DNA from 4 places in the Azoarcus sp. KH32C genome. Region 3 is predicted to be linked to each of the others. Evidence: predicted binding sites of a transcription regulator. Region 3 holds the regulator's gene; each other region holds the start of a gene.

Region 1 (7,855 bases), 250 kb from region 3:
TGTCGTGAACTTGCAGCAGACTGCCGCGCATATGCAGCAGATGATGACGAGACTGGAACAACTGTCGCGCGAACATGCGGAACTCGCTGATCGCGCGGCGTCGACGGCGCTGCAGTTCGAGCGGCAGATGGCTGAATTGCTCAACGATCCGGCACTCGCCGAACGATCGCATGGACTGGCAACCGGCCTGGAGCGCGCGGGACGCGTGCGACGGGGCGAAGGCGCCCCGTTGCCGAAGGTGAAGTCCGCAGGAACGGGACGGCGCAGCCTTGAGCAGGAATGGGAGGAAATCTGAGCATGGCTGTGGGAGATCCCCCTCGCTTTGGGAAAAGCGTCACACCGGAAACGCCGGCGCGGCCCAAGACGGCGACGCCGCCGCGAACGGCATCGGAGCTGACCTTCGCGGCAATGGCGGCCTCTGCGGCCGCTGCCGCGCTCGCCGGAGATCGCGTGCGCGAATTCGAACTCACGAGCGCCGATTTCGAACGCATCCGCAAGCTGATCTACGAACACGCCGGCATCGTGCTTTCGCCGGCGAAGCAGGACATGGTGTATAGCCGGCTGGCCCGCCGTCTGCGCGTCTGCGGTGACCGCACCTTTGCCGAATACCTGGCGCGGCTGGAGCGCGACCGCGCGGAGTGGGAAACCTTCGTCAATTCGCTGACGACCAATCTCACCTCCTTCTTCCGCGAGGCGCACCATTTCGACATCCTGGCCGAACGCATGCGGCAGATCGCGGAGAAGCGCACGATCCGCATCTGGTGCAGCGCGGCTTCGACCGGCGAGGAACCGTACTCGCTGGCGATCACCGCCTGCGAGGCGTTCGACACGCTGACGCCTCCGGTGCAGATCCTCGCAAGCGACATCGACACCAGCGTGCTGTCGCATGGCGAACGCGGCATCTATCGCGACGACCGGATCCTGCGCCTGTCGCCCGAGCGCGTGCGGCGCTACTTCGTGCGCGGCGCCGGCGTGCCAGACGGCGAGGTTCGCGTGCGTCCCGAGTTGCAGCGGCTGATCAGCTTTCGTCGCATCAACCTGCTGGATTCGAGCTGGCCGGTACAGGGGCCGCTGGATGCGATTTTCTGCCGCAACGTGATGATCTACTTCGACAAGACGACGCAGTACGCGATCCTCAAGCGTTTCGTGCCGCTCCTGCGCAAGGAAGGGGCCCTGTTCGCGGGGCATTCCGAGAGCTTTATGCACGCCGCCGACCTGTTCCGCTCGATGGGGCGGACCGTCTATCAACGCAGCGATGCCGGGAACGTATAAGAGTCCGGCGCATGGCGGCGCATGGGGAGGTCGCGTGATCTTCATCGGTGCGTCGACCGGCGGAACCGAGGCGATCAAGCAAGTCCTCGCGGACCTGCCGGCGAGCGTTCCGCCGGTGCTGATCGTGCAGCACATGCCCGAAATGTTCACAGGCGCCTTTGCCCGCCGCCTGGATGGCCTATGCAGCGTGAAGGTCAAGGAGGCCGAGGACGGCGAGTCGATCCAGGGTGGCACGGTCTATATTGCCCCTGGGCATTCCCACCTTTCGATCGTCCGGTCGCCCACCGGATTGCAGTGTTCCTTGTCTCGCGCCGAGCCGGTAAACCGCCATCGCCCTTCGGTCGACGTGCTGTTTTCGTCGGCGGCGCGAACGGTTGGGGCGGGGGCCGTGGGAGTATTGCTCACCGGGATGGGCAAGGATGGTGCCCGGGGTCTGTTGGAGATGCGCGAGGCGGGGGGCTGGACGATCGCCCAGGACCACGATTCCTGCGTCGTGTACGGCATGCCGCGCGAAGCGGCGCTGCTCGGCGCAGCATGCGAGGTCGTTACGCTCAAGGATGTGGCGCAGCAGATTCTGCGGCACCTGGGCCATGGCGCTACGCGTAATGGCTAGCCGCCGTGTGAAAACGGTATCCGCCACTGCGCCATAATGCGAAAATGGTCATACGTCGGTATTTGCCGCATCGCGCCTCAAGTATTTCCCGGCGCAGACGTTATCAGGATTGACACTGCGGCGCGCCTGCGCCGCCCGGAACAACATGCAGCCGCGCGCAGCGGAGAGTGAAATGTCGGAACTGCTGAAGAACATCGATGCCCGCACACGCCTCGCCGGCACCAACAAGCTGGAGATCCTGCTATTCACGCTTGGCGTGGATCAGCGCACGGGGCGCCGCGAAACCTTCGGGATCAATGTGTTCAAGGTGCGCGAGGTCATGCGCACACCCGCGATCACCGCAGCACCCGAGATGCCCTCATCGGTCGAAGGCATGGTGAGCCTGCGCGGTGTCCTGGTTCCGGTCGTCGATCTCGGCCGCTATGTCGGGGTCGGCTCCGATGTGAAGCGCGACATCATGATCGTGACCGAATACAACGGACACACTCAGGGCTTCCTCGTCGAGGCCGTCGACACCATCCTGCGCCTTGACTGGTCGCAAATGCGCGTGCCGCCCGAAATGCTCACTGCGAACATGGGCGGGCTGGTGACGGCGGTAACGGAACTCGCCGACAACAAACTCGTCATGATGCTCGACGTCGAGAAGGTCCTCGCCGAAACGACCCCTCAGGAAGACCAGCATCTCTACCGCAGCATCGTGCCCATCGAAGGCGACGTGCCCGCCGTCTATTTCGCCGACGATTCATCGATCGCCCGCAAGCAGATCGAGCGCACGCTTGAGGCAATGGGCGTGCATGGCGTGGGCTCGATCAACGGGCGCGCCGCGTGGGAGGAACTGCAGCGGGTGGCGCATCACGCCCAGTCGACCGGGCGCCAGGTGAGCGATCTCGTCAGCCTCGTGCTGACCGACGTCGAAATGCCCGAGATGGACGGCTACATCCTGACCAAGTCGATCAAGTCCGATCCGCGCTTTACCGGGATCCCTGTGATCATGCATTCCTCGCTGTCAGGCATGTCCAATCAGCAACTGGGCAAGTCGGTCGGCGTCGACGAATACGTTCCCAAGTTCGAGCCCCAGCGTCTGGCCGAGACCCTGCGCCGGCTGATCAAGCGCGGCGCGCAGTAATTCGCGAGTCCATAGGAAGCTCTCATGTCGATCTACGATACCGACGAATCCGGCCTGCTCAACGTCGTCGACGGCCGCACCAGCCTTGCCGGTTCGAACCGGATGGAGATTCTGCTGTTCAATCTCGGCACCACGGAAGTCTTCGGGATCAACGTGTTCAAGGTGAAGGAAGTCAGCACGACGCCCTTCATCACACGTGCGCCCAACATGCCGGCGGGCGTCGAAGGGCTCATCTCGCTGCGCGGCAACGTCATTCCGGTCCTGTCGCTTTCCAAGATCCTCGGCCTGGCCCAGCCTGGCGACCCGCTTGGCGGATCGATGATGGTGACCGAGTACAGCAAGCGGACGCTCGGCTTTCTCGTGCAGGGTGTCGATCGCATCATTCGCGTGGACTGGGACAAGGTGCGGGCGCCCGATAACGTTTCAGGCAATGTGCACAACTACATCACCGCGATTACAGAGCTGCCCGACGGCAAGCTGGTCTCGATTGTCGATGTCGAAACGGTACTCGCCTCGACCTTCGGCGACGCCGTGGTCGGCAACATCTCGCCGATCATCGACGGGCAGGACTATGAAGTGTTCTTCGTCGACGATTCGGGCGTTGCGCGGCGCAAGATCGCCGAGGTGCTCGACAAGCTCGCCGTGAAGCACAAGCACGCCGTCAATGGCCTCGAAGCGTGGACGCGCCTGCAGGGCATGGCGAGCCACGCTCAGCAACTCGGTCGCCACGTCAGCGACGAGCTCGACCTGATCCTGGTCGATGCCGAGATGCCGGAGATGGATGGCTACGTACTTACTCGCAACATCAAGGCCGACACCCGTTTCGACGGCATCCCGGTGGTGATGCACTCGTCGCTCTCGTCCGAAGCCAACCGGGCGATGGGAAAGCGGGTCGGAGTTGACGCATACGTGGCAAAATTCGACGCCGACGCGCTGGCGGACACCCTTCGTCCCCTGCTCACACGGGGCCACTGAACCGGGCCAGGCTCGCCGAGAGAATTACGGAGAAATACAACATGGCCGATCCCAAGACAAGATTTCTGGTCGTTGATGACTTTTCGACGATGCGTCGCATCGTGCGCAACCTGCTCAAGGAGCTTGGCTACACCAACGTCGACGAGGCCGAGGACGGTGCGGTGGCGCTGCAGAAGCTCAACAGCGGCCCGTTCGACTTCGTCGTCACCGACTGGAACATGCCGAACATGGATGGTCTGACGCTGCTGCAGACGATCCGCCAGACGCCGCATCTGAAGCACCTGCCGGTGCTGATGGTGACGGCCGAAGCCAAGAAGGAAAACATCATTGCTGCGGCGCAGGCCGGGGCGAGCGGCTACATCGTCAAGCCGTTTACGGCTGCGACGATGGCCGAAAAACTAGAAAAAATCTTTGAAAAGCTGGGCAAGACAGCGGCCGCCTGAGCAGTCGGTGCGGAATGACATTAGGGAGGCCGATGATGGCGAAAAAGCTCAAGGTCGATGAGGCAGGGGATTCGGACGAACTGCAAGCCTTGTTCGACAGCATCGCGAGTGGCGCGGCACCGCAGGTGGTTGCGCCCAAGGCGGAACCGAAACCCAAGCAGGATTCCGCCGGCGATAACGACGACCTGCAGGCTCTGTTCGACTCCGTGGCGGCGCAGTTCGAAGCCGCTTCTGTCCAGGAGGCTGCTCCGGCCGCCGCAGCGCAGCCGGCCGATGCTGCTCAGTCCGAGCATAGCTGCGAAGCGGTGTTTACCCGGATCGGACAGATGACGCGACAAGTTCATAACACCCTTTGTTCGCTCAGCTCCGACGACGGTCTGCAGGAGGCGGTGCAGGCGATTCCCGATGCGCGCCAGCGCCTGACCTACATCGCGCAGATGACGGAGCAGGCGGCGAGCCGGGTGCTTAACGCGACCGACATCGCCCAGCCGATCCAGAACAAGCTGGGTGCTGACGCCAAGGGCTTGCAGGCGAAGTGGGACAAGCTGTTCGCGAACCAGTTGTCGATCGAGGAATTCAAGGCGCTGTCGCAGGAAACGCACGGATTTCTTGGCCAGGTGGAGCAGGGGAGCCGCGCGACCAACGAGCAGCTGATGGAAATCATGATGGCCCAGGATTTCCAGGATCTCACCGGCCAGGTCATCAAGAAGGTCGTCGAACTCGCCCAGAAGCTCGAAACGGAGCTGCTGCAGGTTCTGCTGGAGGTCGCGCCGCCGGGCATGCGCAGCGAAGTGCAGGGCGGTCTGATGAACGGTCCGGTCATCAATTCGGAAGGCCGTGACGACGTCGTTACGACGCAGGAGCAGGTCGACGATCTGCTCGGTAGCCTGGGATTCTGACTGCAGCAAGAAGGCAGGCGCGGGTCTGCCGGGAACAATAAAGCGAGAACGTGATGAGTGACTTCGCCGGAATGGAAGAGCTGCTTCAGGATTTCCTGATGGAAGCGGGTGACCTGCTATCCGGGGTCGACAACAAACTGGTGGACCTCGAACGTGCGCCAGGCGACCGCGGACTGCTGAACGAGATCTTCCGGGGCTTCCATACCATCAAGGGCGGCGCAGGCTTCCTCAATGCGACCGAGCTGGTCACCTTGTGCCACCTGACGGAGAATCTCTTCGACAACCTGCGCAACGGCCAGCTCGACGTGACGCCCGAAGTGATGGACGTCATCATGGAAGCGACCGCATCCGTACGTGACATGTTCGGCAGCCTCGAGCAGGCGATGCAGCCCGCTCCGGCGGACCCCGACCTGATTGCACGTCTGCGCCAGGCGATCGCCGGCGAACTCGTCGGCGGTCGGGCGCAAGCGGCGGCCGCCCAACCGCAGGCGGCTGCATCGTCCGCCGCTCCGGGCGGGCCGAACTGGGAGCTGCTCCACAGTGCCGTCACCGGCGTGCCGATGAAGACGATCAACGAAGTCAGGTCGGCGCCGCCGGCGTCGGCTTCGGTACATGCTCCCGTCGCGTCGGGCCCCACGGTCTCGCCTGATGAGATCATCAAGGCGGCGACCGGGCGGCGCGCGAGCGACAAGCCAGGCGCGATGGCGACGACCGGGCGGCGTGAGGGCGAAAAGCAGCGCGACAACTCGATCCGCGTCGACACCTCGCGGCTCGACCAGGTACTCAACCTGTCGGGCGAAATCGGCCTGACGAAGAACCGCCTGAACGCGCTGCGCAGCGACATCCTGAGCGGCCGCAACGACACCGAAACCCTGCATTCCCTCGATCTGGCCGTAAGCCAGCTCGACCTGCTCGTCTCGGACCTGCAGAACGCGGTCATGAAGACCCGTATGCAGCCGATCGGGCGCCTGTTCCAGAAGTATCCGCGGATCGCGCGCGATCTGGCGCGCAGCATGGGCAAGGACGTCGAACTCGTGCTCGCCGGAGAGGAAACCGAGATCGACAAGACGATGATCGAGGACCTCGCCGATCCGATCATCCACCTGATCCGCAACGCGGTCGATCACGGCGTCGAGGACTCGCAGGAGCGGATCGCCGTCGGCAAGCCCGAAAAATCCATCGTCCGCCTGGAAGCGCGCCAGGAAGGCGATCACATCGTGATCCTGGTCGCCGACGACGGCCACGGTATGAACGCCGAACGCCTGCGCGCGAAGGCGGTCGAGAAGGGGCTGCTCAGCGAGGAAGAAGCGAGTGCGCTGGACGAGCGCCAGAGCTTCAACCTGATCTTCCTGCCCGGCTTCTCGATGGCGGCGAAGGTGTCGGACGTGTCCGGCCGCGGCGTCGGCATGGACGTCGTGCGGACGAACATCCAGAAGCTCAATGGCAGCATCGAGATCCAGTCGCAGCTGGGCAAGGGCACGACCTTCGTGATCAGCCTGCCGCTGACGCTGGCGATTCTGCCGGTGCTGCTGGTGCGCTTGGGCGATCAGCCGTTTGCCGTGCCGCTGTCGATGGTGCGCGAGATCCTGCCGATCGAGGCGGGAGAAGTGCAGGAAGTGGGCGGTCGCGCGACGATGGTGGTGCGGGGCGAAGTGTTGCCGATCCTGCCGCTCGCAAGCCTGCTCGGCTGGCCGCTGGAACGTTCGCCATGCTACGGTGTGCTGATGCAGACGGCGGAAATGTCCTTCATCCTCGGCATCGACAGCTTCGCCGGCCGCGAAGACGCCGTCATCAAGTCGCTCGACGACTTCCGTCCGAAGGGCGTGGCCGGTGTCACGACGCTGTCCAACGGCCAGATCGTACTGATCATCGACATGAAGGAACTGCTCGGCAGCGCTGGTGACCAGCGCTGGGTGAGCCGCTTCTCGCTGATGTCCAGGAGAGCTGCCCAGGTCGCTTGACCTCTTCGCCAGCCGGTTACGCAAACCGGTTTTGCTCCGGCGAGACCGAATACACGGTCCGCCGGAGGCTCGTCTTGCCTCCGCCTTGTTCCACTCCTACGATTAAACCAAGGATGTGTGATGGACCTCGCGCGGGGGATGGATCATGGGCGAGTTCGATTTCGACCGCTGGTGTGCGTTGGCGAAAGCCGACCCCGAGGCATTCTTCGCCGCGCGCAATCGCGAAATCTGCGCACTGATCGAGAGTCATCCCCCCGCCGTCCGCGAGCGTCTGCGTGCCTTGCAGTACTGTATCGATTGCGAGCGGGCGCGCGCCGGAACGCCCGAACGCGCGATGAAATGCCTCGCCGCGATGATGCATGAGCGACTGGTCGAGCTGGACCGCCAGAATCGGGAGTTGCGCGAGCTATCGCGCAAGCTGCTCGTAGCGGCCGGCGTCCATTGAAGGAGCCGGCCTGCGATTACGGCATCAGGCGGTCAGCTGCAGCAGTTGAGCGAATGCGTCCTCGAACTGCGCCAGCCCTTCGCGCTGCAGTCTTTCCCCGGTTGCATTGAGATCGATGCCG
Region 2 (7,855 bases), 2.3 Mb from region 3:
CAGCGTCGCGTCGGCGACGGTGGCCTTGAATGCGGAAAACTTTTCGGTCTTGCTGAGTGCTTCGGCGGCGGTCTGCAGCGCCGACAAGCCGCCTTTCAACTGGCCAAATGCCGACAATCGGGACTGGAATGAGGTGACCTGCTTCGTGAGCGCCTGGATCGGTTGGCGCTCGATCGACATGAGCTGGGAAATGATCGAGGCGGTGTCGAGTCCCGAGCCAATTCCGCCTGCGGAGATCGTAGCCATGTCTTTGCTCCAGAATGATCAGGCCGTCTGCCGGAGCAGCAAGCCCTGCAACTTGTCGAGTGCCTTGGCGATGGAAAGCACTTCCTCGCTCGGAATTTGCCGGATGGTCTCGTTGGTGCTTGAGTCGACGACCTTGACCACCGTTCTTCCCGAGTCTTCGTCTATCGAGAAAAGCAAATTGCTTGCCTGCGCTTCGACGACTTTCTGAACCTTCTTTACGGCGTCTTCGACATCGGTCTTGGTTGGGGATGCTGCAGCCTGGCTTGGCGCAGTGTTTGCCGAAGCAGCCTGCGCTGCCAGGGTGGTTGTCGATTCCGGGCGGGGGCCGGACGCGGCCGCAGCTTGAGCGAGCGGGCGCGACTGGAATTGGGCAGCCGGGAGCATTGAACCGGGGGGGCCGGCGCTTGCAAGGGATTCAATTGCCATAATGGAACCTCCAGCTTCATTCTAGCGCAAAAGGCTGGAGTGCCCTGTGGACACTCCAGCCCCTCGTCGATGCGGTGTTGAAGTATCCGCGTTATCCGCGCAGCAGCGTCAGCACGTTGTTCGGCATCGAGTTCGCCTGGGCGAGCATCGCGGTACCGGCCTGCTGCAGAATCTGACCGCGGGTCATGTTCGCGGTTTCCTGGGCGAAGTCGGCATCGACGATCCGTCCGCGGGCGGCGGCAATATTTTCCGACGAGACCTGCAGGTTCTGCACGACGGACTGGAAGCGGTTCTGCACGGCACCCCAGTTGGCGCGCGCGTTATTGACCTTGTCGAGCGCGCTGTCGATCGCGACCAGTTCCGCACTGGCTCCGGCCAGACCACCCGAGATGCTGCCGCTGACGCCGGTGAGCGCGCCGGACACGCTGACCTGGCTGGCCGAAACCGTGATCGAGTCGTTGGTGGCGGTGCCCGCACCGACCTGGAACTTCGTGTCGGCGGTAATGTTCAGCGCGTTGATGCCGTTGAATGTGGTGCCGCTCAGCACGCGGTTGATTTCGGACTTCAGCTGTTGATATTCGGTGTCGAGGTTTGCCGCGTCGCTGCCGGTACCGGTGGTGATCGTACCGTTCATCGCCTGCACCGCCAGTTCGCGCATGCGCTGGAGGTTGTCGGTGACCGATTGCATCGCGCCTTCAGCAGTCTGCGCCATCGAGATACCGTCGTTCGCGTTGCGGATGGCGACGTTGAAACCACGCACTTGGGCGTTCATGCGTTCGGAGATCGCCAGACCAGCGGCGTCGTCCTTCGCGCTGTTGATTCGCAGGCCGGAAGACAGGCGTTGCACCGACGTGGCCAGCATGCTTTGCGAGGTGGACAAGTTCCTCTGAGCATTCATCGACATCGCATTGGTGTTGATTGTTGCAGCCATGATGGTCTCCGTCTTTCAAAGGTTTAGGATGTTCGGGGCAGGGGCTTTGCGGTTACCTAGTGGTGCCTTGTAGCTCTGCTCAAGTGTGATAACGGGCCATCCAACGAAAACTTTAGATAAATTTTCACCGAAACCGGGTCTTGCGATCGGAGCCTTTCACGACGTCGCCCGCATGATGCGATTTGTGTGCGGCACGCGCGCCTGGATAAAGAAAAACGGGGCGGGCGGTACGGCCTTGAAGGCCGTGCCGCCCACCCCGTGGTGGGATGTGGGTTGATCCGGGATCAGCCGCCGCGCAGGAGCGTCAGCACGTTGTTCGGGATCGAGTTCGCCTGGGCGAGCATCGCGGTGCCGGCCTGCTGCAGGATCTGGCCTCGGGTCATGTTGGCGGTTTCCTGGGCGAAGTCGGCGTCGATGATCCGGCCACGCGCGGCACCGATGTTTTCCGACGAGACCTGGAGGTTCTGGATCACCGACTGGAATCGGTTCTGAACGGCACCCCAGTTCGCTCGGGCGGTATTGACCTTGTCGAGCGCAGCGTCGATTGCGACGACTTGGGCACTCGCCCCGGCGAAGCCGGCGGAGACGCTGCCCGTGACGCCAGTGAGTGCGCCGGACAGGCTCACCTGGCTGGCAGACACGGTAATGCTGTCGTTGGCACCCGTGCCGGCTCCGACCTGGAACTTCGTGTCGGCCGTGATATTCAGTGCGGCCTGGCCATTGAACGTCGTTCCGCTCATGACCCGACCGATTTCGGATTGCAGCTGCTGGAATTCGGTGTCGAGATTCGCCGCATCGCTGCCGGCGCCCGTCGTGACGGTGCCGTTCATTGCCTGGATTGCCAATTCGCGCATGCGTTGCAGGTTGTCGGTAATTGCCTGCATTGCACCTTCTGCGGTTTGAGCCATTGAAATACCGTCATTGGCATTTCGAATCGCCACATTGAAACCGCGCACCTGCGCATTCATCCGTTCCGAAATTGCGAGGCCGGCGGCGTCATCCTTGGCGCTATTGACGCGAAGACCCGAAGACAGTCTTTGGATGGCGGTCGCGAGGCCGGCTTGTGACGAGCTCAAATTCCGCTGCGCATTGAGCGATATCTGATTGGTATTAATCGTGGCAGCCATGATGTCCTCCTTGACTTGGCTTCAAGTGATTGTGTTCTGCAATACTCCACAGCAAAGAGAATGCCAGCGTTTGAAAAGGCTTGATCTGCAGAAATGAAGACCAAAACCGGGTCAATTCGTTCGGTTCTCGAATTTGCCGCGGCAAGGTTTGCAGGCAGGAGGATGTTTTTGCCGGTGATCGGCAAATATGGTTCTACCGTTGATTGGAGCGCCGAATCTGCGGGGAGACAAAATGAAAAGACGATGCCGGCTGCGGAGGCCGGCATCGTCTTTCGGGGCAGTTCTGCGCTCGCTGTGCTTCGCGGCGCGGTGGTCAGAGCGGAAGTGCCGAGTCTGGATGGGGCGGCGATGCGTCGGTCACTTTTGCCTCGCGAAGGCATCGAGCCATTCAGGGAGCCGCTTCTCAAGGATGAAGTCGTTCTCCACCCACTGCCTCAGTTGCTGCCCTTGTTCGCGGGCCGCGTCTCGGTCGGACAGGATCTCGCGGATGGCGTCGATCCACGCTTTCGGGCGGTTCGCAACGCGTGCGACGGGCGCGTCCTGATAGGGATAGATATCGGTGCAGACGACCGGCCAGCCCATCGCACCATACTCGAGCAGTCTGAGGTTGCTCTTCGCTTCGTTGAAGGGGTTCTGGTCGAGGGGCGCGATGGCGAGCTCCAGATTGAGCGTCGACATCTTGTACGCGTACGCCGAGAGACCGTGGGTCCAGCCGTGAGCCTCCTTGACGAAGGGGCGAATTTCAGGGGGACACATGCCCATGAAGATCCAGTCCACTTCGTCGGCGAGTTCTTCGACGACGGCAAAGACGTGCTCGAGGTCGCCGTAATGCTGTTGGGCGCCGATCCAGCCGACGCGCGGCTTTTCACCGGGAGCGCGAATCGGCTCGAGCTTGCCCCAGATGTCCCATTCGAGGCAGTTCGGCATCACCACAACGTCGTCGATGAGGGGGCGGCACAGTTCCGCAAGCGGCTCGGTGCTGACGATGGCGCGGTCGCATAGGTCCAGACATGCCCGGAGGCGCGGGCGCACGTCGATCGAACGTTGGCGATATCGCGGATGTTTGGCCGGCAAGAGGGAGATCAGGTCGTCCAGGCCCGTGATCCGCAGGATGTCAGGACGGTATTTCCGGTAGCGCTCCAGTGCTTCGAGATGCATCGGCGTAATCGCCTGATGCATGACGACGACATCGGGCTCGGCGCGGACGAGTTCTGTCAGCGACGGGATGCGCAGCTGGTTGGCGGCCGGTTCGATCACGCATGTTTGGGCGAGCCCGGCTTGCGAAATGGCGCGGAACGGGGCGATGACGCGGTATTCGCCCGATCCGCCGGTGATGGGAAAGCCCAGAAGCCGGCGCCGCTCGTGGAAATTGGTGTCCCACGGCACGGTGAATTGGGCGTCCGGCTGGTAGGGCGTGCTCAGGCTCAGGTTGCGGTTGTAGAACGGGTCGTTCGCGAGGGTCGGAAGCCACTTGCGCAGCAGGGTTTCGTTTTCCTGTTCGCGTGCCGCGAGTTGCGTGAAGCGGGCATTGCCGCTCAGTGCGGCGTTGCGCGACCCGGAGTTGTAGTGGGCGACGGTCGCGTAGGGGGTCCATACGATCCAGCGTTTGGTATTGCGCAGCCGCAGGCAGAAATCGAGGATCGGGTAGTCCTGCGGATAGTCCTTCTCGTCGAACCCCCCCAGGTCGTGAAAGAGGCTCGAGCGGACCATGAAACAGGCGGGCGATACCGCGGAAACGTTCCGGTCGACCGTTGCAAGGCCCTGATAGCCCGGTTCGTCGGGTTCGAGCAGGTTGTCCCAGGCCGGCGCCGAGGCGCCCCCGAGTCCGAGGATCTGGCCCGTGTCCCTGATCCTTCCGCTGCCCGGATAGCCGAGTCGCGGCGTCACCATCCCCACTTCAGGGCGGATCGCGATATTCAGCAGGCGTTCGAGCCAGTCGTCCTGCAGGATGACGGTGTCGTCGTCCAGGAAGACGAGATAGTCGCCTTGCGCCGCCTTGGCCGCGGCATTGTATCGGGCCGCCAGATTCGGCAGCTGTGAGGAATCGAGAATCGTGATCGGAAACTTCGTCGGCCCGGCGGCGATGTTTGCCAGAAGCGCGGCGGAATCGGGGTCCGTGTTGCCGCCGTCGATCAACAGAATTTCGACGTTCGAATAGGTACTGAGGGTCTGGATGCTGTCGAGGCAAGGGGCCAGGAATTCGGCCTTGTTGGCGCTGAATATGGCGATGGAGACTTTCGGCGTGTCGTTCTGCGTGTAAATGACACGACGCGTCGCGAAGCCGTGTCCGTCCACGATTTTCGCGGTAATGCCGCAGCGCGTGAGGTGGTTTTCCAGTGCCGCACGCTCGGAGTCGACCGCAATTTCCCGTACCGAGAGGGCGGGGGAGTGGTATAGAACTTCCGCGATGTGGCCGATCGTCGAGACGCCGAAATTGTCCAGCACGCGCAGGGCGATATCGTAGCCTTCCGCCCCTTTGCAGTCGCCGAGCTGCCCGGCTTGCATGAAGGCTTGTCGCCGTACGATGCACAGGCTGCCGAGATAATGCATCGACCGCAACAAGTCGAGATTCAGGTCGGGCTTGAAGCGGGGAGTGCCCAGTTCTCCGTTCGGACTGACGACGTCGTCGTCCGAATAGACGAAGAGCCAGGAAGGCCGTGTGGCAATGTAATCGCCATAGACGAGGAGCGCGTGCGGTTCGAGGCGGACCCCGGGCTCCAGCAATCCGATCCAGTCCGACTCTGTCTGTTCGAAGGCGCGTTCGAGTGCCGCCATCGCCTGGTCCGCACTATCGACGGTCACCCAATGGATGTGCGGCAGGTTCAGGAATCCCGGGTCCGGCGCGGGGAAGGGGGCGACGATCGTGAATTGCCAATCCTGGTAAAGCTGCGCGTCGAGCGCATCGAGCGTATCGGCGAGGAGCGATTCTTCTCCCGCCCGCAATTCCAGGCCGAAATGAAACCTGGGGCGCGAAGTCCACTTGCGGATCATCCGTTCGGCGAAAAGCTCGGCGTCGATTTCACGCACGATCTTGTTCGAACGCCATCTCTCGTAATTGGATCCCTCGATGTTGGGCGCGGCAAAGCGCCACCGCCGCCAATACGAGAAGACCGATTCCGGTTCGGCGATATGTACGTCTTCCGAACGTGGGCGAATCGAAAGTTGCTGCGTTTGCCGGATGAAATTGGAGAGCTGCTGCGGAAACCGGTTCGCCAGATCGACGTAGTGGGTCCGGATCTGGCCAACGGTTTCGCGAGCTTGATGGAGTGCCTCGTCGGTGTCGTCGAATGCCAGTCCCTCATTGCCGTACGCAAAGAATCCACCGGGGTGGGCGCGCTGGCCGGGCGCCTGCACGTAGACGACCGGACATCCGCAGAGGGCCGCTTCGAGAGCGAGATTCGATTCGCCGAAACAATAGAGGCGATCGGCCTGCCGCAGTACCTTGATCAACTCGTCCTGGGTTGCAGGATGACTGCGCGTGATCTCTTCACATTGCGAAAGCAGGCCGGCGTAAAGCTTGTGGGCGTCGGGGAAGTTCGCGGTGTAGGCAAGTACGCGCGGACGTTCTCCAGTCGCGCCGTCGGACGAAAAGCGATAGCGGTCGACGATGGGAACGAAGAGCAACTGATCTTCACCGGCTTCGGGCGGAAGCAGATCGGGCGAGGTGGCGAATACCAGTTCGCCAGGCACGGGCTCGATGGCAGTTCGCACCGCATATCGCACGACGCTTTCGCCCCGCAAGGGGTTGCCGACCACGTCTTCGGGATAGATGAAGATCGGCGTGACGCCTGCCGTGCGATGCTGCTCCTCGATGGCCAGCGTGAGCGGCGGGGTGCGCAACTCGGGCGCGGTCCGGCCGCAAATCATGTATGCCTCTGCTCCGGCCAGATTGAGCGTATGGCAAAGCTGGTGCATCGCACGCACCCGGCTGTCGACCCGGGTGTAGTCGTCGGCGACGACGTAGTAGGGGCGACGCCGATCGAAAACAGGCAGGTCCTCCGTCCGCGCCTTGATGCTTGGCGATGCCGCGGGCAGGCCTGCGCCAGTGAAGGAGCTGGCGCCGGTCGTCGCGCGCGCGCGCTCCTGCGTAAGGTCGACGAACGATTCCAGCTGCGTCCAGAACTTGCCTTCGAGCGCCTCGTAGATCTTGGGAACTTCGGCCACGCCGCGGCGCGCCTCTTCGAGCGATTGCTCGTCATTCGAAAAAGCAAGGCCGACATTGAAGCCGAGTTGCGCGCCGAATGGTTTGTCGAGATCGATCAGCGGGCTCGGGAGCAGCACGACCGGGCAGCCGCAAAGTCGTGCTTCGAGGTGCAGCGTCGTGTTCTCGAAGCAATAGAGCCGCTCGCTGCGGCGAAAGAGATCCGCGAGCTCCGGATGAGTCGCCGGGAATTCCTTCGTGATGACGGTGCAACGATCGGCAAGATCCTTCCAGACATTCTTGCCTTCCTCGTAGCGGCCGAAATAAATGCATGCGCCGCGCCGGTCCTTGTCGAACGGATTATTGAAGTTGTTGAAGATCGACGCGTCGGTGGTCGGCAGGAACAGCAGCCCTTCGCAGTGGTCCAGATGCTGGGCGAGTTCGTCGGTATGGACGTAATAGAGGTCCGAATCGCGATAAGCCGGGCGTTGCCCGAGCAATCCCGGAACGTTGAGAATATATCGGACGACGACGGGGCAATCGAGCGGATTCGCGGCGATCACTTCCGGGTAAACCGCGATCGGCCTGAGTCCCGCAGCTTCGTGCTCCCGGCGGATGTTCGTCGTCAATAGCGGCGTATTGAGTGACGGGTCGGTTTCGGGACACGTGATCCAGGCTTCCTCACCCGCGAGATTCAATGCGTGGCATAGCCGGTGCATGACGCGGATGCCGGCCGAGGCCCGCAAATAATTCGGGGCCGCGATGTAATAGGGATGGCGGCGCTCGCGGTACAGTCTTTTCAATGAGTTCGGCATCTGCGGTCAGGGCGGACGGGAGTTCAGGTCGGGCCACGCACACGAAGGATCGGTGCGCCGGGCGTGCGGTTCAATTCGTGGTCTATTCCAGCACGGAGAGGCCGCACCACCAATATTCCGCGACCTTGTCCTGATGTACCCGGTGATTGAACGTGAGGTTCAGACCGTA
Region 3 (7,855 bases):
TCTCGGTGGCGCTGAAGTACGACGCGCAGAAGATGCGGGCGCCGATCGTGGTCGCGAAGGGGCGCGGCGAGTTGGCGCTGAAGATCCGCGAGCTCGCGAAGGAACACAAGGTACCGTTGCTGGAGGCGCCGCCGCTGGCGCGTGCGCTGTACAAGCACTGCGAGCTGGAGCACGCGGTGCCGGGGGCGCTGTACACGGCGGTGGCCGAAGTGATGGCCTACGTCTACCAGTTGAACCACTGGTTGGCGAAGGGGGGCTTGCCGCCCGTGGCGCCGGCGACACTGCCGGTGCCTGAGGACATGGATCCGGGCTCGCCCGACTGAGCGGGCGCGGAAAGGACGTAACAGATGGCGACGAACGAGACCCTGAACCTGCGGATGCTGCTGACGCCGACGAACGTGCGGATGCTCGGTGCGCCGATCTTCATCATCATGGTGCTGTCCATGATGGTGCTGCCCTTGCCGGCCTTCGTGCTGGACGTGTTCTTCACGTTCAACATCGCGATCGCGGTGATGGTGATGCTGGTGTCGATGTACACGCGTCGCCCGCTCGAGTTCTCGGTGTTTCCGACTGTCCTGCTGGTGACGACGCTGCTGCGGCTTGCGCTGAACGTCGCCTCGACGCGGATCGTGCTGCTCGAAGGCCACACCGGGCCCGACGCGGCCGGCAAGGTGATCGAGGCCTTCGGGCACTTCCTCGTCGGCGGCAACACGGCGATCGGTATCGTGGTTTTCGTGATCCTCGTCGTGATCAACTTCGTCGTCGTGACGAAGGGCGCCGGGCGGATCGCGGAAGTGGCCGCGCGTTTCACTTTGGATGCGATGCCGGGCAAGCAGATGGCGATCGACGCCGACCTGAACGCCGGGCTGATCGATGAGGCGGCGGCGAAGCAGCGACGCAAAGAGGTCGCGCAGGAATCCGAGTTCTACGGCGCAATGGACGGTGCGTCGAAGTTCGTCCGCGGCGACGCGGTCGCGGGCATCCTGATCCTGCTGATCAACATCGTCGGCGGGCTGCTGGTCGGCATCGTGCAGCACGACATGGAGGCTGGCGTCGCGGTCAATACTTATACGCTGCTGACAATCGGCGACGGTCTCGTCGCGCAGATTCCGGCGCTGATCATCTCGGTGGCGGCGGGCCTCGTCGTGTCGCGTGTCGGCGACGAGGCCGATGTCGGCGGCCTGGTCATCACGCAGGTGTTCTCGAATCCGCGCGTCCTGATGCTCACTGCGGCGATCATCGGCGTGCTGGGCCTGATCCCGGGGATGCCGAACCTGGTGTTCATCCTGATCGCGAGTGCGCTGGGCTGGCTCGCGTGGCGGCGGATCGGGATCGAGCGGCAGGAGGCCGAGGCAGCCGCGCGCGCGAAGCCCGCCGCCGCAGCCGCACAGCCGGCAGCGGAGTCGTTGGAGGCGAGCTGGAACGATGTCGCGCCGGTCGACGTGCTGGGGCTCGAAGTCGGCTACCGGCTGATCCCCATGGTCGACAAGGGGCAGGACGGGGAGCTCTTGAAGCGCATCCGCGGTCTGCGCAAGAAGTTCGCGCAGGAGGTCGGCTTCCTGTCGGCGCCGGTGCATATCCGCGACAACCTCGAACTGAAGCCGAACGCCTACCGCATCGCATTGAAGGGGGTCGAAATCGGCAGCGGTGAGGCCTATCCCGGGCAGTATCTCGCGATCAACCCGGGGCGGGTCAGCGGGCCGCTCGCCGGGCGCGAGACGCGCGATCCTGCCTTCAATCTGCCGGCCTTCTGGATCGACGCCTCGCAGCGGGAGCAGGCGCATGCGCTCGGCTACACGGTCGTCGATGCGAGCACGGTCGTCGCGACGCATCTCAACAACCTGATCCTGACGCACGCCTCCGAGTTGCTGGGCCGCCAGGAGACGCAGGCGCTGCTCGACCACATCAGCAAGACCACGCCGAAGCTCGTCGAGGACCTCGTGCCCGCGTTGCTGTCGGTGTCCGCGGTGCAGCGCGTGCTGCAGAACTTGCTCGACGAAGGCGTCAATATCCGCGACATGCGCACGATCATCGAGGTGCTGGCGGAAAACGCGCCGCGCGTGCAGGACCCGATCGAGCTCACGACGCGCGTGCGCCAGGCGCTCGGTCGCGCGATCGTGCAGAGCCTGTTCCCGGGCAATTCCGACGTTCAGGTGATGGCACTGGATCCGACGCTCGAACGCATCCTGATGCAGGCGATGACCTCCGGCGGCGGCGAGGGCGCGGTGATCGAGCCGAGTCTCGCCGACGGACTGCTGCGCCACGTCGCGGAAACCTCGCAGCGCCAGGAGGACATCGGCCTGCCGCCGGTGCTGCTCGTGCCGCCGCAACTGCGCTGGCTGCTGTCGCGCTTCCTGCGCCGTGCCGTACCCTCGCTGAAGGTGATCGCGAACTCCGAAGTGCCGGAAACCCGCACGATCCGCGTGAGCGCGATGGTCGGCGGAGCAGGGCGCTGAGCCTCGTTCCGGCCTGAACGCCAGATCTCGCCGGCGGCGGATTAGCGGGGGGAAACCCGGTTTATTCCACGCTATCGAGTCGAGCCTCGCCGTCCATAATCGGCTCCATGCTGCGCGAGATGCGTAGCAGTCGGGAGAGTCAAAATGAACGTCAAGCGCTATTTCGCCCAAACCGCCCGTGAGGCTCTGCGTGCCCTGAAGGCCGAACTCGGTGCCGATGCGATCGTGTTGTCGAACCGCGCGGTCGAAGGGGGAGTCGAGATCCTTGCGCTGCCCGCCGACGAGGTCGGTTCGCTGCCGGGCGCTGCGAGGCCAGCCGCGCCGGTTGCGCCGCAGCCCGCGATGGAGCGCCGTCCGGCGCCGCCGCCCGCGTCCAGCCGGCCGGCGATGCTCGACTTCGACGATGACGACTTCCAGGTGAGCCTGTCGGGCCGCTCCGCGCCCGCGCAGCCGCTCTCGCCCCCCTCGCCGCCGCCGCGCAAGGCGCCGGTGATCCGCCCGTTCAACCCGCCGCGCGTCGAGACCGCCGACTACGTGATGCGTCGGCGCGAGGCCGAGATCGAAGACCGCTACGCGGCGGAATACGCTGCGGACGACTGGGCGATGCCGGAAGCCCCGATGCCCGAAATGCCCGCATCGCAGCGCGAGTTCGCGCCGGCACCCGCGGCCCGCAAGGTTCAGCCCGTGGCGCCGCAGCCGGTTGCCGAAGCCGCTGCGCGGGCTTCTGCCCCTGCGGCTGAAGACGAGCGCGTGCGCGCATTGCAGGAAGCGAACGCCCAGCTGATGGGCGAACTCGCCGGCATCCGCGCGATGATCGAACGTCAGCTCGCGGGTTTTGCGTGGGGCGAGACGCGGCGCAAGGCCCCGGCCCGTGCCGAGATCGTCGGCGAGCTCCTTGAAGCCGGTTTCTCCGGCGTGCTCGCGCGCCGCCTGGCCGAATCCGTCGCCGAAGACGCGACGCCCGAAGAGGCGCGTGCCGCGGTCAAGAATGCGCTCGCCCGCGGTCTGGGCGCGATCGCTTCCGACGCCGACATCATCGACCGCGGCGGCGTCTACGCGCTCGTGGGCCCGACCGGAGTCGGCAAGACGACGACCACGGCCAAGCTTGCCGCACGCTGCGTCGTGCGCCATGGTGCCGAGAAGGTCGCGCTGATCACGACCGACGGCTACCGGATCGGCGCCCAGGAACAGCTCCGCATCTACGGCCGGATCCTCGGCGTGCCGGTGTTCTCGGTGCGCGACGCGTCCGATCTGCGCCAGACGCTCGCCGAGCTGCGCAATCGCCACATCGTGCTGATCGATACGATGGGCATGAGCCAGCGCGACCGCATGGTCGCCGAGCAGGCGGCCCTGCTGTCCGGCGCGGGTAACGTGCGTCGCCTGCTGCTGCTCAATTCCACCTGCCGCGGCGACACGCTGGCCGACGTCGTGCGTGCCTACCGCGGACCGGATCTCGCCGGCTGCATCCTGACCAAGGTCGACGAAGCCGCGTCCCTCGCGCCGGCGCTCGACGTGGCCGTGAGCAGCCAGCTCGACGTGTTCTATGTCGCGAACGGCCAGCGGGTGCCGGAGGATCTGCATCTTCCGAATCGGGCGTATCTGCTGCACCGCGCGCTGCGCGTGCAGGCGGCCGATTCGCCGTGGAAGCTGCGCGGGGACGAGGCGGCGTTGATGCTCGCGGCCGGCGGAGCCTGAGATGACTGCCCCCACGCTCACTTCTTTCGCTGCCCCCCGAGGGGGCGCAGGACTCCCTTGGGGCTGCCCGGCGGGAGACCTGACATGATCGACCCGCACGAAGACCAGGCAGCCGGCCTGCGTCGGCTTTTCCGGCGGGCGCCGCCGGTGGTGGTGGCGCTGTATGCGGCCGGGCGCAATCCAGCCCAGATCGCGCTGCGTGCGGCGCATCGCATCGCCGGTCATCGCGAGCGCGTGCTGATGCTCGATGAGGTGCGCGGCGAGCGCTCGCTTGCGCATCTCGTGGGTGAGCAGCCGGGCAGCGATCTGCTGGGCGTGCTCGGCGCGGGCGTGCAGCCGCGCGATCTCGTCCAGGCCCTGCCCGGGTTGCTCGGCCGCGTGCCGGTGGCGGCGGCTGCGCTCGCGTTGCCGCTCCTCGACGGCGAGCGGCGCGAAACGCTGCTGCAGGCGCTGCGTGCGCTGATGCGGCCGGCGAGCTTCATCCTCGTGCATTCCGATTACGAAGCGGCGGGCGATCCTTCGCCCTTCATCTTCGCCGCGCCCCGCCGCCTGGTCGTCGCGGAGGCGAGCCACCGGGGGGCGACGGAGGCCTACCAGGTCATCAAGCGTCTTGCGGCTGCAGGCGCCGGTTCTATCCACGTCGCGGTCACCGGTGCGCGCGGTCGTGCCGACGCGAAGGCCTTCTTCACGAGCCTCGACGGGCTGGTTGCGCACCATGTCGGCGTGCCGCTCGCGTGGCTCGGCGAAGTGGAGCGCGACGATGTGGGTGGCGGGCTCAATGCCGAGTTCACCGAAGCTTCGCCGCGCGACGCCGAGGCGGCCTTCCTGCGTCGGCTGATGAGCTGCGGGCTGCGCCATCCGCGGGCGGCCGCTGCGCTCGGGTCGCGGACATGATTCCCTTCACCTATTCTTCTGGCAAAGCTTCTGGCAATGGGATCGCCGCTGCGGGACAATGGCAGTCCGGCGGTCTCTCCGATCGTCCGAACCACAACTCTGGCCGCAAGAAGATACAGGCGAAGTGGATGTACGACGCTGACGGAAATCTCGACAAGAATCATCTCGTGGAGGCCTACGCTCCGTTGGTCAAGCGCATCGCTTACCACTTGATGGCGAAGCTGCCGGCGAGCGTGCACATCGACGACGTGATCCAGAACGGCATGGTCGGTCTGCTCGACGCGATCGGCCGTTACGAGGACGGTCTCGGTGCGCAGTTCGAGACCTATGCCGTGCAGCGCATCCGCGGCGCGATGCTCGACGGCCTGCGCGAGAATGACTGGCTGCCGCGCAGCATGCGGCGCGACATGCGGCGCATCGAAAGCGCCATCCACAGCCTCGAACAGCAGAATGGCCGCCCGCCGACCGAGATCGAGCTCGCCGAAAGCATGGGCATGCCGCTGGCCGATTACCAACGCATGCTGCAGGACGCGCGCGGCCACCAGCTCGTGTATTTCGAGGATTTCACCGACGAGGAAGGCGAGGACTACTTCGAGCGCCATCTCGGCGAACATGAGTCGAATCCGGCCGACCTCTTCGAACAGGCCAACATGCGCAGCGCGCTCGTGAAGGCGATCGACGATCTGCCCGAGCGCGAAAAGCTGATGATGGCGCTGTATTACGACGAGGAGCTGAACCTGCGCGAGATCGGAGAGGTGCTCGGGGTGTCGGAGTCGCGTGTGTGCCAATTGCATAGCCAGGCCGTGGCGCGGCTGCGTTCGCGCGTGATGGGCACGCCGGCGCCGGGCTCGGGTACGGGGGCGCGTCGCGGACGTCCGCCGAAGACGCCGGCAGCGGGCGCCTGAACGGGGCCGTCCGGGGATCGGGACCATGGACAGGATCAGCCTCATCGGCATCACCCTCGGGGTCGCGGCGATCCTCGTCGGACAGGTGATCGAGGGCGGGCACATCGCCTCGCTCGTTCAGCCGACCGCATTTCTGATCGTCATCGGAGGCACGCTCGGCGCGGTGATGCTGCAGAGCCCGCTACCGGTGTTCCGCCAAGGCATCCGCATGACGAAATGGGTGTTCGTGCCGCCGACCTCGACGCATGTCGAGCTGATCCGCCAGACGGCGAGCTGGAGCATGACCGCGCGCAAGGAAGGGCTGCTCTCGCTCGAGGCGCAGTTGCCGCGCATTGCCGATCCCTTCGTGCGCAAGGGCCTGCAGTTGCTGATCGACGGCGTCGAGCCGCAGCGCTTGCGTGAGGTGCTGGAAGTCGAGATCGACGCCTGGGCCGCGCAGATGCGGCAGGCGGCACGGATCTGGGAGGCCGCGGGAGGCTATGCGCCGACGATCGGCATCCTCGGCGCCGTGATGGGACTGATCCACGTGATGGAGAACCTCTCCGATCCCTCGAAGCTCGGCGCCGGGATCGCGGTCGCCTTTGTCGCGACGATCTACGGTGTGGGATCGGCCAACCTCATCTTCCTGCCGATGTCGAAGAAGCTCATGGCCCACATCGCCACTGCCGTGTCGCAGCGCGAGATGCTCGTCGACGGTCTCGTCGGCATCGCCAACGGCGATAATCCGCGCATCATCGAAAGCCGGATGCAGGGCTACGTGGCCTGATCGGGCAGGAGGCTCGCCATGCGACGCAATCGCCGGCACCGCCAGAGCGACGAAATCAACCACGAAAACCACGACCGCTGGCTCGTGTCCTATGCGGACTTCATCACGCTGCTGTTCGCGTTTTTCGTCGTGATGTATGCTCTGTCCTCGGTGAACGAGGGCAAGTATCGGGTGTTGTCGGATTCGTTGATCAGCGCGTTCCGTAATGTGACCGTCAACGAACCGGGCGATCCGGTGATCGCGACGCCGCCGAACGTCACGCCGACCCGTCCGATAACGCCGGCCAAGCCCAGCAACGAAGAGATCGAGGTGCGCCGCCAGACCGAGGTGAAGCGCATGACGACGATGGCCGAGGATATCCGCAAGGTGCTCGAGCCGCTCACGCGTGGCGGGCAGGTCCACGTGACCGAGGGGGCGCGCGGAATCACGGTCGAGATCAACGCCAGCGTCCTCTTCCAGCCGGGCGATGCAACCCTCGCGCCGTCAGCGGTGACGGTGCTGCGTGCGGTGGCGCAGGTACTCGCGCGGGCGGAGTTTCCGATCACCGTCGAGGGGCACACCGACAATATCCCGATCAGCAACACGCGCTTTGCGTCGAACTGGGAGCTGTCGGCCGTGCGGGCGTCGTCGGTGGTGCGGCTTTTCATCGAGTCCGGCGTGATTGGCACGCGGCTCACGGCCGCGGGCTATGCCGATCAACGCCCGGTGACTGACAACACCAACGAGGAGGGGCGGGCGCGCAACCGGCGCGTCGGCATCCTGATCGAATCGATGACGGGCGAGCGTCCGCCGCGGGCGCCCGGTCAGATCCGGGAGGGCGATCCGATCCGCTCGATCCTGCCCGGAGAGGCGCCGCCGCCGGCGTCTTCAGCCGGCGGTAACGAGGCCCCCAGATAGCGCCGTTCAGGACAGCGACGAGGGCTTGAGCTTGATCGCCAGCGCCATGCCTTTGCGGGCGCGGCGGTGGACGAGGCCGGCAAGCTGCGCCGGCTTCAGTTCGACGGTAGCGGGCTTGCTGCCGCGGCCGATGCCTTCGACCTTCAGCACCGCGTCGTCCGCCGGCACGGCGACCGCGACGAGCGCCTCATCGTCGTCGAGCGTCATTACGATGACGCCGCGCCCGCCCGCCTGAACCTTCA
Region 4 (7,855 bases), 240 kb from region 3:
ACGTCTGGTGCCATGGCGACTTCTGTGAAATCACCGAGCACGGCGGCCTGATCATCCACGGCCGTTCAGATGCGACGCTCAACCCCGGCGGCGTGCGCATCGGCACCGCGGAGATCTATCGCCAGGTCGAGAAGCTGCCCGAGATCCTCGAGTCGATCGTGATCGGCCAGGACTGGCCGCCGCAGGACCCGACCGACGTCCGCGTGATCCTCTTCGTGCGCCTGCGCGAAGGGCTCACGCTCGACGACGCGCTCGCCACCCGCCTCAAGCAGGCGATCCGCGACAACGCGACGCCGCGCCATGTGCCCGCCCGGATCGTCCAGGTCACGGACATTCCGCGCACGAAGAGCGGCAAGCTCGTCGAACTCGCGGTGCGCAATGTGGTGCACGGCAAGCCGGTGAAGAACATCGAGGCCCTCGCGAACCCCGAGGCCCTGGCTCTGTTCGAGAATCGGCCGGAACTGGCCTCGTAGGAAGAAACCGTCGCGAGCTTACGGCCGGCGCCACGCCGGCTCGCCCATCACCCAGGTTTCCGCGACCGCGCGATCGTCGCCCAGCATCATCAGCACGAAGAGGCGCTCGGCGAGCGTGTGGCAGGTGGCATTTCGCCGCGCGAGGAGCGGCGTCGCCGCCGGGTCTAGCACGACGAAATCCGCCTCCCGCCCCGGCGCGAAACTGCCGATCCTGTCGTCCAGATACAGGCTGCGCGCGCCACCCAAGGTCGCGAGGTAGAAGGCCCGCTCCGCCGACAACGACTGTCCGTTCAACTGCAGCACCTTGTAGGCCTCGTTGAGCGTCTGCAGCATCGAAAAGCTCGTCCCCGCGCCGACATCGCTGCCGATCCCGACCCGCACACCTGCGGCATGGGCGCGATCGAGATCGAAGAGCCCCGACCCGAGAAAGAGATTCGAGGTCGGGCAGAAACTCATCGCCGCGCCGGCCGTGGCCATTCGCGCGCGATCCGCATCGTCGAGCCACAGGCAGTGCGCGAACACGCTGCGCGGCCCGACATGGCCGAAGCGGTCATAGACGTCGAGATAGCTCCGAGCTTCGGGATAAAGCTCGGCCACCCACGCCACCTCGCGCCGGTTCTCGGCCACATGGGACTGCAGATAGACCCCAGGGTGCTCGACGAACAGGCGCCCGGCGAGCGCCATCTGCTCCGGCGTCGAGGTCGCCGCGAAGCGCGGTGTCACGGCATACAGCAGCCGGTCGCGGCCATGCCACTTCTCGATCAGCGCGTGCGATTCCGCATAGCCGCGCGCCGCCGTGTCGCGCAGGAAGTCTGGGCAATTGCGGTCCATCAGCACCTTGCCCGTGATCAGCCGCATCCGTCGTTCGGCCGCCGCCGCGAACAGCGCATCGACCGAGGCCGCATGTACCGTCGGGAAGGCCATCGCGGTCGTCGTGCCATTGCGCAGCAGCTCGTCGCAAAAAAAATCCGCGACCGCGGCGGCATGGCCCGGGTCGGCGAAGCGCCGTTCGGCCGGGTAGGTGTACTTGCCGAGCCATTCGAGCAACTGCTCCCCGTGGCTCGCGATGATGTCCGCCTGCGCAAAATGGATGTGCGTGTCGATGAATCCCGGCAGGATCAGCTTCCCGCGACGGTCGTCGACCGGTGTCCCCGCCGGCAGCTTCGCGAGCAGTTCCTCCGCCGGCCCCGCTTCGGCGACACGTCCATCGCGAATGATCAGCAGTCCGTCCGCAAAATACTCCAGCGCCTCGACGCCGCGGTCGGCCGGATCATCGAGGAAGTGGAGGATTTCGCCGCGGATCGCTCGCACGATGGGTCAGGGGAGGTGGGGTTCGGCAATCGGCGGGATGCTGCCGGTGTGGAATCCGAAACTGCCCTTCCTCCGATCCTCGAAGTAATGGCGCAGCGTCATCGAGATCGTGCGGAAGGCGATGTCGTCCCAGGGGATGTCCTTCTCCTCGAACAGGGCCACGTCCAGCGACTCCTCGCCGGGCCGAAAATCGAGATCGAGCAGGCGGGCGCGGTAGACGATATGCACCTGGCTGATGTGCGGCACGTTGATCAGTGTGAACATGTCGCCCACCTCGACGCGTGCGCAGGCTTCCTCGAGCGTCTCGCGTGCGGCCCCTTCGGCCGTGGTCTCGGCGTTTTCCATGAAGCCGGCGGGCAGCGTCCAGAAGCCGTGCCGCGGCTCGATCGCGCGGCGGCACAGCAGGATGCGGTCCTCCCATTCGGGCACGGCGCCGACCACGATCTTCGGGTTCTGATAATGGATGCTGCCGCAATTCGTGCAGACATGGCGCGGCAGCGTATCGCCGGGCGGGATGCGTAGTGTGACCGGGGCGCCGCAGTTTGAGCAGAACTTCATCTTGGGGACCGAATTCTTCGTGAATTGCGATTTTAACCTCTGCAGGCACTATTCACTCGCCAGAGTGGCGCAGTGCCGTGACATCCGTCGCCGCGACGCGGTACAGTGCGCGGTCTTGAATTTGCGCTGTCCGTGATGCTGCACCGCAGGGAGCGCAGACATCCGGCAAAGGTATCGTCTTCATGCCTCCTCCGATCGACATGAACCGTTTCGAGCAGATCCGCGCCTCGGGCGACCTGCCTTCGCCGAAGGGCGTCGCGCTCGCCGTGATCCGGCTCACGCGGCAACAGGACGTGTCGATCGCCGAACTCGCGCGCGTCATCAGCGGGGACCCCGCCTTCGTCGGCCGCATCATCAAGGCCGCCAACGGACTCCTCGCGAGCAGCCGCCGTCCCGTCGCCTCCGTTCAGGATGCGCTGATGATCCTCGGCTTGCCAGCCGTACGGACCATGGTGCTCGGCTTCTCGCTGCTGTCGAACCATCGGCACGGCAACTGCCGCGGCTTCGACTACAACGCGTTCTGGAATTCCTCGCTCGCGATCGGCTTGGCGATGCAGGTGTTCGCCGAGCGCACCCGCTGCGGTGCCCCCGACGAACTATTCAGCCTCGGACTGCTGAGCCGCGTCGGGGAGTTGTCGCTCGCGACCCTTTACCCCTTCGACTACGCCCGCGTCCTCGACGCGGCGCGCCAAGCCAATGCGCTCCCGCTCGTCGTGCTGGAGCAGGAAGAGTTCGCGCTGAGCCACGTCGAACTGACCGGGGCGATGCTGGCGGACTGGGGGCTGCCGACGGTTTTCGTCGATGCCGCCGGCCATGCGGAGATTCGCGAGGGCGCGGAGTATCCGGAGGCGGCCCGGCTGCGCCTGCTCGTCGAATGCATGGCGGCGGCCCGCTGCATCGCCGCCATCTGCCTCGCCGACGAAAGCGCGCGCAGCGCGATGATGCCGCGGCTCCTCGCTGCCGGCGCACGCCTGCGCTTCAATCGCGAGAACCTTCTTTTCGACTGCGACCGCATCATCCGGCTGTGGGTCGAGTGGGGGACGCTGCTGCAACTCGAGCAGAAGAAGGCACCGAGTTTTTCGGAGCTTGCCCAAGGTGATCCAGGGGAGCTACCCGGCGAGCTTGGAGCGAGCGATCCGGCGCCCGCTGCCCAAGCCCCGGCTGAGGACCCCGAGCCGGTGCGGCACATCGATCCGGCTCATCCGCGGATACTGATTGTCGATGACGAGCCCCGCACGCGCACCAGCCTGCGGGGTGTGCTCGAGCAAGGCAGCTTCGAAGTCTTCGAGGCTGGCGACGGTCGGCAGGGCATGGAGCTCGCGCTCGAACTGCAGCCGCAGATGATGATCCTCGACTGGGACATGCCCGGGATGAGCGGTCCCGAGCTCACGCGCGCGCTGCGGCAGACGCGCGTGGGGCAGGCGATCTACATCGTATTGCTCACCCATCAGGGCGATGACGAGCGCCTCATTGAAGCCTTCGATGCCGGTGCCGACGACTTCGTCACCAAGCCCGTCAGGCCGCGCGTGCTCTCCGCGCGGCTGCGCGCCGGGCTGCGCGTGGTGCGCCTGCAGCAGGAGCTCGAGCGCGAACGCGAGGAAATCCGCCACTTCGCCGCCCAGCTCGCGGTGACCAACCGCCGTCTGCAGGAGGCGGCCCTCACCGACGCGCTGACCGGATTCCCGAACCGCCGCTACGCGCTCGATCGTGTGCAGCAGGAATGGGCGTCGGCGAGCCGCTGGGGGCGGCCGCTGTCGTGCATGATCATCGACATCGACAATTTCAAGCAGATCAACGACACCTACGGCCACGACGTCGGCGACGAGGTGCTGCGGCGTGCCGCCGAAGCATTGCGCGGCGCACTCCGGGGACAGGATGTGATCTGTCGTACCGGCGGTGACGAATTCCTGGCGATCTGCCCCGAAACCGATCTTGCTCGCGCCCTGAGCTGCGCCGAGCGGCTTCGCATGGCGCTGGATAGTCTCGCGCTGAAGGCGGGCGAAGACCGGCTGCCGATCAGTGGGAGCATCGGGGTCGCAATGCGGGTGCGGGGCATGGTCGACGTCGATGCGCTGATCAAGGAAGCCGACCGCGGCGCCTACCTCGCGAAGCAGCGCGGACGCAACTGCATCGCCTCTGTCCAGTCGCTCGAAAAGACGCAGGAGCTTGCTCCGCGCGACGCGTGAACGCGCGAGACGCCTGAAATCAGCATGGATGACAAACGAGTATATGAATCCGGTTTACTCGTTTGACAACAAAACCTTGCTAGCAGTAAGGGATAGCCCGTTGTGCCGACGCAACAATAGTTTACGGCGCTTTACTTGCATTTCCTAACAAATAACTTTAACTTTGGCGCGCTTGTCCCTGAATGGGAGCATTAATGAAACGGCCCGATTTTCAGGCAGAAATCCAGGAACTGAACCTCGCCTATCTGATGCTGGCGCAGCAGATGCTGCGCAGCGACCGCGAAACCGCGATGTTCCGCCTTGGCATTGGCAATGAGATTGCCGACCTGATCGAAGGGCTGACGTCGGCCAAGCTGGTCAAGATGGCCAACAGCCAGATGTTGCTGCCCACGTTCAGGTTCGATGACACCCTGCTTACCGGCCTGCTGGCCGGCAAAGGCAGGGATGCGACCAGCTCCAGCCTGCATGCGGCCATCATCGCAGCGGGCAAACCCGTGAAGGGGCTGGCCGGATAGCCCGCGCTGCGGGCGCGCCGTGCCGTCGCACCGGCGTAAAGGAGATGAAGATGAAGAACAAGAGCATCATCGAAGAAGCGGAAGACATCCAACGCGCAGCCGAGATGGTGCGCCTGGGCGCGCGCATGCAGATGCTGGAGGCCGAGACCAAGCTCAGCCGCGAACGTCTGCTGAAGATCTACAAGGAAATCCGCGGCATGTCGCCCCCGAAGGGGATGCTGCCGTTTTCCACCGACTGGTTCATGACCTGGCAGCCGAACGTCCATGCGTCGTTGTTCATGGCGTTCTTCTCGTTCTTCCAGACGCAAACCGCGCTCAAGGGGCTCGAGTCCATCCTCAAGGCCTATCACCTCTACCTCGATCACATCGAGGCCGAGGACACGGAACCCGTTCTCAGCCTGACGCGCGCATGGACGCTGGTACGCTTCTTCGACGCCGACCTGCTGCAGCTTGCTCCGTGCAAGACCTGCGGCGGCAAGTTTGTCGCGCATGCCTACGACCCGACGCACGAATTCGTCTGCGGCCTGTGCAACATGCCGTCTCGCGCGGGCAAGACGAAGCGGGCCGCAAAGGCTGCGCTCGCAACGGCCGGCTGATTTTCCACCGTTTCCGGTTTCAGGGGGCCGCCTGCGGAAGCAGGCGGCCTTTGTCCTTTTTGGCATTCAAGTTTCCCGATCCGGTGACGTTACAATCACGGAACTTTGCTCTGCACGTTGCACCGAGCATCGATGAATCGACAGGGGCTACCCGGTGTTTTTGATCATTGGCTATCTGGTCATCCTTGCGGCTTCGGTCGGTACCTATTCCGTCCACGGCAGTCTCGGCGCCTTGTGGGTGCCGATGGAATATCTCGCCATCGTCGGCCTGATGATCGGCGGTTTCGTTGCCGGCAACGGACCCAAGGCCGTGAAGGCGACCATGGGCGCCTTGCCGTCGGTGTTCAAGGGCTCTCCCTACACCAAGGCGATGTACATGGATCTGCTTGGCCTGCTCTACGAGATCCTCGCGAAGGTCCGCAAGGAAGGTCTGATGTCGATCGAAAACGACGTCGACAATCCCGACTCCAGTCCGATCTTCTCCAAGTATCCGACCGTGACCTCGAATCACCACGCGGTCGAGTTCCTCACCGACTACCTGCGAATGATGGTCGGCGGCAACCTCAATGCCTTCGAGATCGAAGGCCTGATGGACAAGGAGATCGATACGCACCACCAGGAAGCCCACATTGCGCCGCACGTCATGGCCAAGACCGGCGATGCGCTGCCGGCCTTCGGTATCGTCGTTGCGGTCATGGGCGTTGTGAACGTGATGGGCTCCGTGGGCCAACCGCCGGCGGTGCTCGGCAAGATGATCGGCGGCGCCCTGGTCGGCACCTTCCTCGGTATTCTGCTGTCGTACGGTTTCGTGCAGCCGATCGCAGGCCAGCTCGAACAGCGGGTCGAGGAAAGCGGCAAGGTGTTCGAATGTATCAAGCTCGTGCTGCTCGCGAGCATGAACGGCTATGCGCCGCAGGTCGCCGTCGAATTCGGGCGCAAGGTCCTGTATTCGACCGAACGTCCGACCTTCTCGGAACTCGAGCAGGACATCAAGAGCCGTAAGGGCTGACGGTTCGATCGATGCACGTGATATTCGCATCTGAAATGGAGCCCACGCGGCGATGAGCGACGATACCCAGCAGCCAATCGTCGTCAAACGCGTCAACAAGGTCGCCGCGGCGGCCCATGGGGGCGCGTGGAAGATCGCTTATGCCGACTTCGTGACGGCGATGATGGCGTTCTTCCTGCTGATGTGGCTGCTCGGCTCGACCGCACAGGGCGACCTCGAGGGCATTGCGGACCATTTCCAGAACCCGCTGAAGGTGTCGTTCCAGGGCGGGACCGGCTCGGGCGATAGTTCGAGCATCATCCAGGGGGGTGGCGAGGATCTGACGCGCTCGCTCGGGCAGCGCAAGCGCGGCGAAGTCGAGGGTAAGCGGTCAATCAACCTCGACGCGGCGAAGGGGCGCGAAATCTTTCGCGATGTCGGCGACAAGGAAGGCATGGACGCGGCGCGCGAGCGTGCCCGCCTGGAAGACCTGAAGGGGCGCATCGAGGCGATCGTCGAGGCCGATCCGAAATTGCGCTCCTTCCGTAACCAGATCCTGATCGACATCACCTCCGAAGGCCTGCGCATCCAGATCGTCGACGAAAAGAACCGTCCGATGTTCAACTCCGCGAGCGACGAACTGTTGCCCTACACGCGCGATCTGTTGCGAGCGATCGGGCGGGCGCTCAACGACGTGCCGAATCGTCTCAGCCTGTCCGGACATACCGATGCCGCGCGTTACGCGGGTGGCGAGCGGGGTTTCTCGAACTGGGAGCTCTCCGCGAATCGCGCCAACGCATCGCGGCGGGAGCTGATCGCGGGCGGGCTCGATCCTGCCCGCGTGGCGCGCGTCGTCGGGCTCGCCGAAACGGTGCCGTTCAAGAAAGAGGACCTGTACGACGCGTCGAACCGGCGGATCAGCATCGTCGTGATGAACCGCAAGACCGAAGAGGCCCTACGTGCCCAAGGCGGCCTGATCGACGTCGGCGCAAATGCACCCCTAGACGAAGAGGCCTTGCGCGGCAAGATCGAGAGCCAAACGGCTGTGCCGCCGCCGGGAGGCGCGCGGCCGCAGATTCGTCCCCTTCCGGGGGGCGCCCGTCCGAATGGGGCGGACGACACGTCCCCCCGGTGAATGAGCGTTCGATATGGGCCTGGATCTGACTGAATTCCGCGAAGTGTTCTTCGACGAAGTCGCCGAACACCTCGCCATCATCCAGCGTTGCCT

The links. The regulator FliA, encoded in region 3, starts transcription of late flagellar genes. The targets are predictions, from matches to a motif close to CTAAAGTTNNNNNNNNNNNNGCCGNTA.
Region 1: AZKH_RS16170 (chemotaxis protein) is a predicted target of FliA. The motif match lies at 1,962-1,988, and genes of this name have one in related genera.
Region 2: AZKH_RS07030 (flagellin) is a predicted target of FliA. The motif match lies at 1,693-1,719, and genes of this name have one in related genera.
Region 4: motA (flagellar motor stator protein MotA) is a predicted target of FliA. The motif match lies at 5,705-5,731, and genes of this name have one in related genera.

The regions. Positions count from the first base shown of each region.
Region 1 covers NC_020516.1:3,642,488-3,650,342, reverse strand. The annotation lists gene AZKH_RS16185 (Hpt domain-containing protein) at 1-295, shown strand, start outside; gene AZKH_RS16180 (CheR family methyltransferase) at 298-1,272, shown strand; gene AZKH_RS16175 (CheB methylesterase domain-containing protein) at 1,307-1,885, shown strand; gene AZKH_RS16170 (chemotaxis protein) at 2,058-3,011, shown strand; gene AZKH_RS16165 (chemotaxis protein) at 3,036-3,986, shown strand; gene cheY (chemotaxis response regulator CheY) at 4,028-4,429, shown strand; gene cheZ (protein phosphatase CheZ) at 4,465-5,328, shown strand; gene AZKH_RS16150 (chemotaxis protein CheA) at 5,382-7,289, shown strand; gene AZKH_RS16145 (DUF3135 domain-containing protein) at 7,435-7,734, shown strand; gene tal (transaldolase) at 7,759-7,855, opposite strand, start outside.
Region 2 covers NC_020516.1:1,582,479-1,590,333, forward strand. The annotation lists gene fliD (flagellar filament capping protein FliD) at 1-246, opposite strand, end outside; gene AZKH_RS07025 (flagellar protein FlaG) at 265-672, opposite strand; gene AZKH_RS07030 (flagellin) at 764-1,603, opposite strand; gene AZKH_RS07035 (flagellin) at 1,888-2,730, opposite strand; gene AZKH_RS07040 (glycosyltransferase) at 3,088-7,674, opposite strand; gene AZKH_RS07045 (hypothetical protein) at 7,769-7,855, opposite strand, start outside.
Region 3 covers NC_020516.1:3,890,667-3,898,521, reverse strand. The annotation lists gene flhB (flagellar biosynthesis protein FlhB) at 1-323, shown strand, start outside; gene flhA (flagellar biosynthesis protein FlhA) at 348-2,456, shown strand; gene flhF (flagellar biosynthesis protein FlhF) at 2,601-4,151, shown strand; gene AZKH_RS17380 (hypothetical protein) at 4,236-5,045, shown strand; gene AZKH_RS17375 (RNA polymerase sigma factor FliA) at 5,174-5,950, shown strand; gene AZKH_RS17370 (flagellar motor protein) at 5,976-6,716, shown strand; gene motD (flagellar motor protein MotD) at 6,735-7,613, shown strand; gene parC (DNA topoisomerase IV subunit A) at 7,620-7,855, opposite strand, start outside.
Region 4 covers NC_020516.1:3,650,703-3,658,557, reverse strand. The annotation lists gene AZKH_RS16225 (acetoacetate--CoA ligase) at 1-473, shown strand, start outside; gene guaD (guanine deaminase) at 492-1,784, opposite strand; gene AZKH_RS16215 (NUDIX hydrolase) at 1,791-2,342, opposite strand; gene AZKH_RS16210 (diguanylate cyclase) at 2,525-4,528, shown strand; gene flhD (flagellar transcriptional regulator FlhD) at 4,723-5,043, shown strand; gene flhC (flagellar transcriptional regulator FlhC) at 5,094-5,639, shown strand; gene motA (flagellar motor stator protein MotA) at 5,794-6,648, shown strand; gene motB (flagellar motor protein MotB) at 6,701-7,762, shown strand; gene AZKH_RS16185 (Hpt domain-containing protein) at 7,776-7,855, shown strand, end outside.